4 regions of the Rhizobium sp. BK275 genome follow, and region 1 is predicted to be linked to each of the others. Evidence: predicted binding sites of a transcription regulator. Region 1 holds the regulator's gene; each other region holds the start of a gene.
The links. Region 1 encodes LexA, which represses DNA repair genes until DNA is damaged. Its sites were predicted from a motif close to TGTTCNNNNTGTGTTCNG; they were not measured.
Positions count from the first base shown of each region.

Region 1 (2,201 bases):
AGCCCCTCTGGGATCATCAGGCTGATCTTTGCGTTTCCGGTCGGCACCTCCAGCCCGAAACTCGTGACATCGGCAGAAGCGGCTTTTGCCGCCGCGCGAACGAACTCGCCGAAAGCTGTCGGCTCGGGGGCCGCGAGCGCGATCTCGGCAATGCCCGTCACGCCATTGGCATGGGTCTCCAGCGCGCCGCGGTCGGCCGGAAGCGGGTTGATGCGCTCGACAGCGAAGAGAAAGAAATCCGGTGCCCGCAGGTCGCCAGCGAAGGCGAGCCGGAAGCCGGCAACACTTTCTGCACCATCGGGCATTTTCACGGGACGTTCGAACTGCAGCACAGAGCCAGCGCTGATGCCGCCCTTTACGAATCGAGCATGTTCGCGCTTCGCATCCGCTGTCGCAAAGGCGATGGCGGACAGTCCCTCGCTGCCGCAGCGGAAGCGGAAAGCCTGATTGCGGGCGGTGAAGACATTGCCCTCACGCGCCGTCTCCTCGCTCTCCTCCACACTCGCGACACCCAATGGCTCAAGATAGGTTTTGTCAGTAAAGAAAACGCAGGCATTTTCCGTGCCGAAGGGATGGCGGGCATCAGGGGCTACGGTGAAACCAAGCTTGCCCAGCCTTTCGCGGGCAAGATCGATATCGGTAACCGGCAAAACGAGATGATCGATCGGAAGCATGTCCTGGGTCATCGGCTACTCTCCAGCATTGCCAGGATGATGTGCTTCAGCAGGCGTTACGAAGCAAGGCCGGGCAGGCTTTCCCGCGATAAAAATAAAATTCTCAGCAGAATGAACAGAAGTTTTACGAAAATTTAGCCACTTGCGGAACACATATGGAACATATAGTGTCTGTTCTGGATTTGTTTCAAGACTGGGGTATACGCCATGCTCACGCGCAAACAACAGGAACTTCTTCTTTTCATTCATGAAAGGATGAAGGAGTCAGGCGTTCCGCCGTCTTTCGACGAGATGAAGGATGCCCTGGATCTGGCCTCAAAATCCGGCATCCACCGGCTGATCACAGCGCTCGAAGAACGCGGCTTCATTCGCCGGCTTCCGAACCGGGCACGCGCGCTCGAAGTCATCAAGTTGCCGGAAGCCTACAGCCCGAGCCTGCAGCCTCGGCGCGGCTTTTCGCCGAGCGTCATCGAGGGCAGCCTCGGCAAGCCTCAGCCGGCGGCTCCCGCTCCGGCAAAGTCTGCACCTGCTGCCGACAACGGCAATTCGATTTCTGTGCCGGTCATGGGGCGCATCGCCGCCGGTGTACCGATCTCGGCAATCCAGAACAATACGCACGACATCAACGTTCCCGCCGACATGCTGGGCTCGGGTGAGCATTATGCACTCGAGGTTCGCGGCGACTCGATGATCGAAGCCGGCATCTTCGATGGCGACACGGTCATCATCCGCAACGGCAGCACCGCCAATCCCGGTGATATTGTGGTGGCACTCGTCGACGAGGAGGAAGCGACGCTCAAGCGTTTTCGCCGCAAGGGCGCATCGATTGCACTCGAGGCAGCAAACCCCGCTTATGAGACCCGCATTTTCCCGCCGGATCGCGTCAAGGTCCAGGGCAAGCTCGTCGGCCTCATTCGCCGCTATCACTGACCGGTGACGTACTGGCGTCTGCGAAACTGTCGCTGCGCCAGTCATAGGCACGGTGGCGCATCCAGGGCCGCCGCAACGTGTCGAATGCAGTTGTGATCTCAATCCCCTTATCGGTAAAACGAAGTTCGACGGAGCCTGTTCTGCGTAGTGTCTCGCCAGTAAAGAGCAATGCGCCGGAACGACAATGGTCAAACCGCAAACGGACAGGGGTAACGACGATATCGGCCGTATCGCAGGCCGGCCCGAGATAGGCTGCATTGTCGATGACCGTCAGTTTCTTTCCATTTCGGAGCAAGGCAGTGCACCAGGCGCCCTTCTGGCAGGAGAAGCGCGATGGCAAGCTCGCGGCGGCATGTCTTATCGCTGCTCTGGCTTCGTCCTGCTGATCCCGTGATAGCTGCAGCCGTTTACCTTCAGGCGCAGTGGGGACATTGACAGCCTGGAGCATGACCGGCTTTCGATGTTCTTCCATGGCAAGCGCCCGCTGCCATTGTTCGAAGATGAAGGCAGGCGGCTTTTCGCGGTTCGAAGCTATTGCCTCTCCATCGACAACAGCGACCAGGCCGCCATCTTCGGCGATGGTGATGTCGGGCATCG
Region 1 covers NZ_JACHZL010000003.1:111,807-114,007, forward strand. Annotated here, with positions in the region: gene FHT82_RS10370 (VOC family protein) at 1-686, opposite strand, end outside; gene lexA (transcriptional repressor LexA) at 882-1,604, shown strand; gene FHT82_RS10380 (ComEC/Rec2 family competence protein) at 1,585-2,201, opposite strand, start outside.

Region 2 (2,201 bases), on a different contig from region 1:
GGCAAGGATCGGCTGCGTCGAGCGATAGTTGCGGTCGAGCGTGACGATGTTGGCGGCCGGGCTGAAGGAGGCCGGAAAATCGAGAATGTTGCGCACCGTCGCGGCTCGGAAGGAATAGATCGACTGTGCATCGTCGCCAACGACGGTCAATCCGTGCCCGGTGGGCTTGAGGGCAAGCAGGATCGAAGATTGAAGCCTGTTGGTGTCCTGATATTCGTCGACGAGCACATGATCGAAGCGGCTGCCGATATCCTCGGCGATCATCGGCTCGGCCACCATCTGCGCCCAGTAGAGCAGCAGGTCGTCGTAATCGAGCACATTCTGGCTCTGTTTCGACTCGACATAACAGGCAAAAAGCTCGCGAAGCTGCTTTTCCCAGGTGGTGCACCAGGGAAAGGCGTCGCGCAGCACCAGCGGCAGTTCCGTTTCGGAATTCACCGCACGCGAATAGATCGCCAGACAGGTACCCTTCGTCGGAAACCGGCTTTCGGTCTTGGAGAAGCCGAGATCGTGGCGCACGAGGTTCATCAGGTCGGCGCTGTCTTCCCGGTCATGGATGGAGAAGGCCGGGTCGATGCCGATCTGTTCGGCATAATCACGCAGCAGTCGCGCGCCGATACCATGAAACGTGCCGCTCCAGGCAAGCGCATCCGCCATGATGCCGGAATTCTTGCCGAGAACCTCGCCGCAGATGCGTTCGACGCGCCGGCCCATTTCGGCAGCTGCCCGGCGCGAAAAGGTCATCAGCAGGATACGGCGCGGATCGGCACCCTTGAGGATGAGATGGGCAACGCGATGGGCAAGCGTATTCGTCTTGCCGGAACCGGCACCAGCAATGATCAGCATCGGCCCGGCCACATGGCTGCCGTCTGTGAGTGTGCCGTGCTCCACGGCCATGCGCTGCTGGGGATTGAGTCTTTCGAGATACATCCAGCCGTCCGGTTGGGCTTCGCGGGAGAATCAGCGCCTGCGAATAAAATCAGATGTTCCTTGGATGTTCTCGATTGGCGTCGCTGTCAAGCAGGTGCGGACTGCCATGCACTGCAGCATCGGCGCGCAAATCGACCGATTTTCGGAAAGCCTGATGCGCCAGCTCATAGCTTCTACTACGGAAAGTCCGGCACGATCTGGCGCCGCGTCAACTTCAGGCTGCGGTCGGGCTGGAGAATATAGGTTTCGTAGACGTGCTCGCCATGCTGGTTGTAAAAGTCGTTATAGACCGCGCTGCCGATCGGCGACTTCGTCAGCTTCGTGCGCGGTTGCCCGCCATAGGTGATGCTGCCGGGAATAGGCTCCAGCGCAGGTGTGTCCGCGGCCGAGCAGCCGGCCAGCAAAGGTGCGGCCAGAAGGGTCGTGGCAAGAAGGGCAGGCACCAGCGCGTTCATCATCGTTTCCTTCGGCTGCAATTGCTTGCGGCGGCTCCTGACGCCTCCTGGCAAGGGCAGGCGTATCGGAGCACCACCACGGCGACTATGCCTCCAGCCGGCAGCACGTGGCAACAAAACGTCGTGTTCATGCGTTAAATCCCTATTAGCCAACGTCAGGAACGGTCATGGTGCTGCCGTTTCACAACTCGCCACCCCACGAGGAGGCCTGGATGAAGGACCACAACGCGGTCGCCTTACGCGCGTCCGTGGAAAGCGCCCTGCATGCCGCAGCCGATCTCGACGCGACTGACATCATCGTCATCAGCGTTGGTTCCAGCGTTATTCTCGAAGGTTTCGTTCGGCAATGGGGCGATAGCGTGCGAGCGCTGGCAATTGCCGAGGAGATCGTCGGAAGCGGTTATGTGCATTGCCGCTTGCTGGTGAGATAAATCCTGGTTCCCTTCAGGAGTTTCCGAGGAACCAACTCCCGTCTCGCGTGTTGAAAAGCTGATTTCAATGCTGGAGACAATAATGCAAACGCTTATGCGCCCGTGGGCTGCGGCCCTTCTTCTGGGGTGCGGCGCCTTTGCCGGCTCCGCCTATGCCTCACTCGAAACCGATATGAATTATTCGGCTCTGCCGAAGGACGAGATCGCGTTGAACGAATATATCAGCGCCGCCGTCTGCAAAACCGCCGAACCGCATTTCCTGCCGTCCTTCATCCGCGCCGCGGATGGCACAATCATCGGTGTAGGATATATTCAGATGAAGGATGGGAATACTTCGAATTGCTGATGGAATATTCGAAGTTTCTTTCGGACGAGGCTCGTCTGC
Region 2 covers NZ_JACHZL010000002.1:534,503-536,703, forward strand. Annotated here, with positions in the region: gene FHT82_RS08510 (ATP-dependent helicase) at 1-930, opposite strand, end outside; gene FHT82_RS08515 (hypothetical protein) at 1,107-1,385, opposite strand; gene FHT82_RS08520 (BON domain-containing protein) at 1,598-1,816, shown strand; gene FHT82_RS08525 (hypothetical protein) at 1,899-2,162, shown strand.
Region 2: a site for LexA is predicted at 985-1,002, ahead of FHT82_RS08510 (ATP-dependent helicase). Genes of this name have one in related genera too.

Region 3 (2,201 bases), on a different contig from region 1:
ATCGATGCCGCGCACATAAGCGCGTGCCGCACCATCGGCGCGATCGAAATCCGCAACGGTCATCGCCGAGCTCGCTAGCGCATCCTTGATGAAGGTGAACGGCGCAGTATCGAGCGTCGCAAGCTGGCCGGATGCATTGAGACCGACGGCCGAGCCGTCACCTGAAATGATCGCAGCCTGCGCCGTGCTGCCGGACACGATACCCTTCGCTAGAATGCTGGTGACGACATCGTCGCGCACCTTGAATAGCATCAGACCCTTCGCCTGGCCGAGCTTGACGATCGGCACGGCGTAGAAGATCGCCGACTTGCCGCTTCCGGCATCGACACGCAGGCCGGAGAAGGCCGTCGGCGCGGAATCGTCCGTCGCCTTGGCGGTGTTTTCGATTGCCTTGGCATAGGCGATGCCCGCGCCGGTTGATTTCCAGGCGTCCGATTTCAGATTTTCCGCGAAGTCTTCATTCTTCCTGTAGGAATAGAGCACGGTGCCATCGAGATCGACGATCAGGAGGTCGCTGAAGGCGGTATCGGCGAGGTCGCGGGCCACTTCGCCCTGCGTCTTCTCATGGCTCGAATAGTAGAACCCGCTCGGCCCCTCGGGTTTGATGAGCTTTTCGCGCTGGTCTGCCGGGTTCGGGTTGTCGGCGATGAAGACCCTCCTCAGCTCGCCTCGCGCGTCGCCGGAGCTTTTCTCCATCGTTTTCCAGCCGCTCTTCAGATTGGTGATCGACATTTGCAGCGCTTCGATGCGCGCAATCGAGGTCGCCTGGTTTTCGAGCTGTTCGAGCTGATCCTGCAGCATGTCGCCGCGGAAGATCAGCACGCTCTCCTTCGCCTTCAGTGCCTGCTCGTCGGAAACGCGGCTGCTGGCGAAATAGGCAAGGATATTGATCACCGCGACCGAAAGCGTGGTCAGCAGGATGAAGGTGGCTATCACCTTGAAGGACAGGGACTGAAATCTCTGAGCCATGAAAAACGAACCCTTCCGGAACGGCGCCGCCGACGGGTGGGATCACGGAGACATCACCCAGCGGTTGAACTGTAAACAGACCATTGGAAGCCTTAAGCTTTGCGAAAGCCGGCTCCTCTCACATTTGATGGATTAGAATTCAGGCATTCGGCTTAATTCGCGGTAAATGCGGCCGCGCAAAACACGGCATGTTTTTGTTTTGTTCACATATCGGTGGCACTTATTTCGCCATCGCTATAGGGTGAGCCATGCAAAACACGATTCGTATTATCGGCATCGATCCCGGCCTTCGCCGTACCGGATGGGGCATCATCGATACGCTCGGCAATTCGCTGCGCTTCGTTGCCTCGGGAACCGTTACCTCGGATGGTGACATGGACCTCGCCTCACGCCTCTGCCAGTTGCATGACGGCCTTGCCGATGTGGTCCATTCCTACAAGCCGGAGGAAGCCGCCGTCGAACAGACCTTCGTCAACAAGGATGCGGTAGCCACGCTGAAACTCGGCCAGGCCCGCGGCATCGCCATGCTCGTGCCAGCCCGTGCCGGTTTGCCGGTATCGGAATATGCGCCAAACGCCGTGAAGAAGACCGTCATCGGCGTCGGCCACGGCGAAAAGCAGCAGATTCACATGATGCTGAAAATTCTGATGCCAAAGGCGGAGTTCAAGGGCAACGACGCCGCCGACGCCTTGGCGATCGCCATCTGCCATGCTCATCACCGTGGCGCAAACCGCATGCGGCAGGCAATCGCCGGCGCTCCCCAAACCCATCCCTGACGGAACAAGATCATGATCGGCAAGCTGAAAGGCACCATAGACGAGATCGGCGACGACTATGTGCTCGTGGATGTGCACGGCGTCTGCTACGTCGCTTTTTGCTCGGCGCGCACACTCTCAAAGCTCGGTTCCGTCGGAGAGGCCTGCGTGCTCTTTATCGAGACCTATGTGCGTGAGGACCAGCTGAAGCTCTTCGGCTTCCAGACACAGCTCGAACGCGAATGGTTCAACCTGCTGCAGAGCGTGCAGGGCGTTGGCGCGAAAGTGGCACTCGCCGTGCTTTCGACGCTCACACCGCCCGAGCTTGCCAATGCCATCGCCCTGCAGGACAAGACCGCCGTTTCGCGCGCTCAGGGCGTCGGTCCCAAGGTCGCGATCCGTATCGTCACCGAGCTCAAGAACAAGGCGCCCGCCTTTGCCGGCGAGGCGATCAATATCGGCCTCAAGCAGGAGATC
Region 3 covers NZ_JACHZL010000008.1:81,908-84,108, forward strand. Annotated here, with positions in the region: gene FHT82_RS23895 (methyl-accepting chemotaxis protein) at 1-969, opposite strand, end outside; gene ruvC (crossover junction endodeoxyribonuclease RuvC) at 1,218-1,745, shown strand; gene ruvA (Holliday junction branch migration protein RuvA) at 1,758-2,201, shown strand, end outside.
Region 3: a site for LexA is predicted at 1,159-1,176, ahead of ruvC (crossover junction endodeoxyribonuclease RuvC). Genes of this name have one in related genera too.

Region 4 (2,201 bases), on a different contig from region 1:
GCGCACCGTCGTATCGCCGAGGCCGCGCTTCGGCGTGTTGATGATGCGCTCGAAGGCGAGGTCGTCGGCCGGCTGGGAAACGAGGCGGAAATAGGCCATGGCGTCGCGGATTTCGAGGCGCTCGTAGAAGCGCGGGCCGCCGATGACGCGGTAGTTCAGGCCGAGCGTGACGAAGCGGTCTTCGAATTCGCGCATCTGGAAGGAGGCGCGCACCAGGATCGCCATGTCGTTCAGCAGATGCTTCTTGCCGTCGGCATCGCCACGCTGCAGGCGCTCGATTTCCTCGCCGATGGCACGCGCTTCTTCCTCGGAATCCCATGAGGCATGGACCTGCACCTTGACGTCGTCAGGATCGGAGCGATCCGTGAAGAGCGTCTTGCCGAGGCGGCCTTCATTATGGGTGATGAGATGGGCGGCCGCACCCAAGATGTGGGCCGTCGAGCGGTAGTTACGCTCCAGCTTGATGACCGTGGCGCCAGGAAAATCCTTTTCGAAGCGCAGAATATTGTCCACTTCCGCGCCGCGCCAGCCATAGATCGACTGGTCGTCGTCACCGACGCAGCAGACATTCTGCGGCTCGCCCTTGGCACGCTGGGCGAGAAGCCGCAGCCACATGTACTGGGCGGTGTTGGTATCCTGATACTCGTCGACGAGGATATAGCGGAATTTCTGGTGATATTCCTTGAGCAGATCCGGCTGCTTGCGGAAGATCGCGATCGGATGCATCAGCAGATCGCCGAAATCGCAGGCGTTCAGCGTCGACAGGCGGTTCTGGTAGGCGAAGTAGAGATCGCGGCCGCGGCCATTGGCGAAAGCGCGGGCGTCACCTTCCGGAATATCGGCAGGGCCGAGGCCCTTGTTTTTCCAGGTATCGATCATGCCGGCGAACTGCTTGGCCGGCCAGCGCTTGTCGTCGAGGCCTTCGGCCTGGATCAGCTGCTTGATGAGGCGGATCACATCGTCGGTATCGAGGATGGTGAAATCGGAGCGCAGGCCGACGAGTTCGGCGTGGCGGCGGAGTAATTTGACACCGATCGAGTGGAAGGTGCCAAGCCAGGGCATGCCTTCGACGGCGCCGCCGACGAGAAGTGCGATACGCTCCTTCATTTCGCGAGCGGCCTTGTTGGTGAAGGTCACGGCGAGGATCTGCGAGGGGAAGGCGCGCCCGGTCGAAAGAATATGGGCGATACGGGTGGTCAGAACGCGGGTCTTGCCGGTGCCAGCGCCGGCAAGCACGAGAACGGGGCCTTCCAGCGTCTCGACCGCTTCGCGCTGTTCCGGGTTGAGGCCGGCGAGATAATCGGGGCGACCGCCATCACGAGCCGCCATGGCGCGGGCGGCAATGCCGCCGCCGGCAGCCGGCGCCCTTGGGGCAGGTGCTGCAGGTGCTTGCTGCTTGCGCGGCGCATCGCCCGGTTCCTCATCGAAGAAGGGCATATCGTCGAAACTATTGGTCATGCCGCGTAATGTAGTGATTCGGGAGGGAAAGACCAGAAAGTTGTTCTGCTTTCATTCCCAGCGGCTCAGCTATCCTCAAGTCCTTGTTTTACACACGTCGTCATAGCAAAACCGCTGCATCGTTATGCGCGGGATACTTCAGGCAGTTTTCGGACCGGCGAAGGCGAGGCAAACCGAAACCAGCGCAAGGAGCGGCGGCAGAGCAAAACACCAGGTGCCGACCGTGGCATACAGCAGGGCGGCAAGGCCGCAGCCGAGCGCGAAGGCGAAAACGGCGACCACCATGTGCGACAGGCGGCCCTTTACAGGCTTTGCCTGATCGCCGGCGCTGCCATGGGCGAGGTCGGCGAGGTCGATCATGATCTGTGTCGTGGTGCCGGTCATCAGCGTGCTCGGCGGTGAGGCGCCGAGATGGATGCGGTGGGCGGCGTTCTGGATCGCCATGGCGATGACGAGCAGCATGCCGGTTGCGACCAGCGGCAGTCCATCGGGATTGGCGAAGGGGGAAAGCCAGATGGCGCAGGCGCCGCCGGCAATCAGAAAGAGAAGCTTTATGACGAGCAGGATGCGCAGGCCCTTCTCGTCGCCGGGCGGCACATTGTGCGTGAGGTAGCGCAGCAGGAGGATCGTCAGGCAGAAGACGGGCAGCGCCAGAAGCTTGGCGATGATGCCCGTCGTGCCGTGAGTCAGCGCTGCACCCAATGTCACGAAGTTGCCGGTGACATGGGCGGGGAAGAGGCCGC
Region 4 covers NZ_JACHZL010000011.1:13,867-16,067, forward strand. Annotated here, with positions in the region: gene FHT82_RS28055 (UvrD-helicase domain-containing protein) at 1-1,458, opposite strand, end outside; gene FHT82_RS28060 (YoaK family protein) at 1,597-2,201, opposite strand, start outside.
Region 4: a site for LexA is predicted at 1,500-1,517, ahead of FHT82_RS28055 (UvrD-helicase domain-containing protein). Genes of this name have one in related genera too.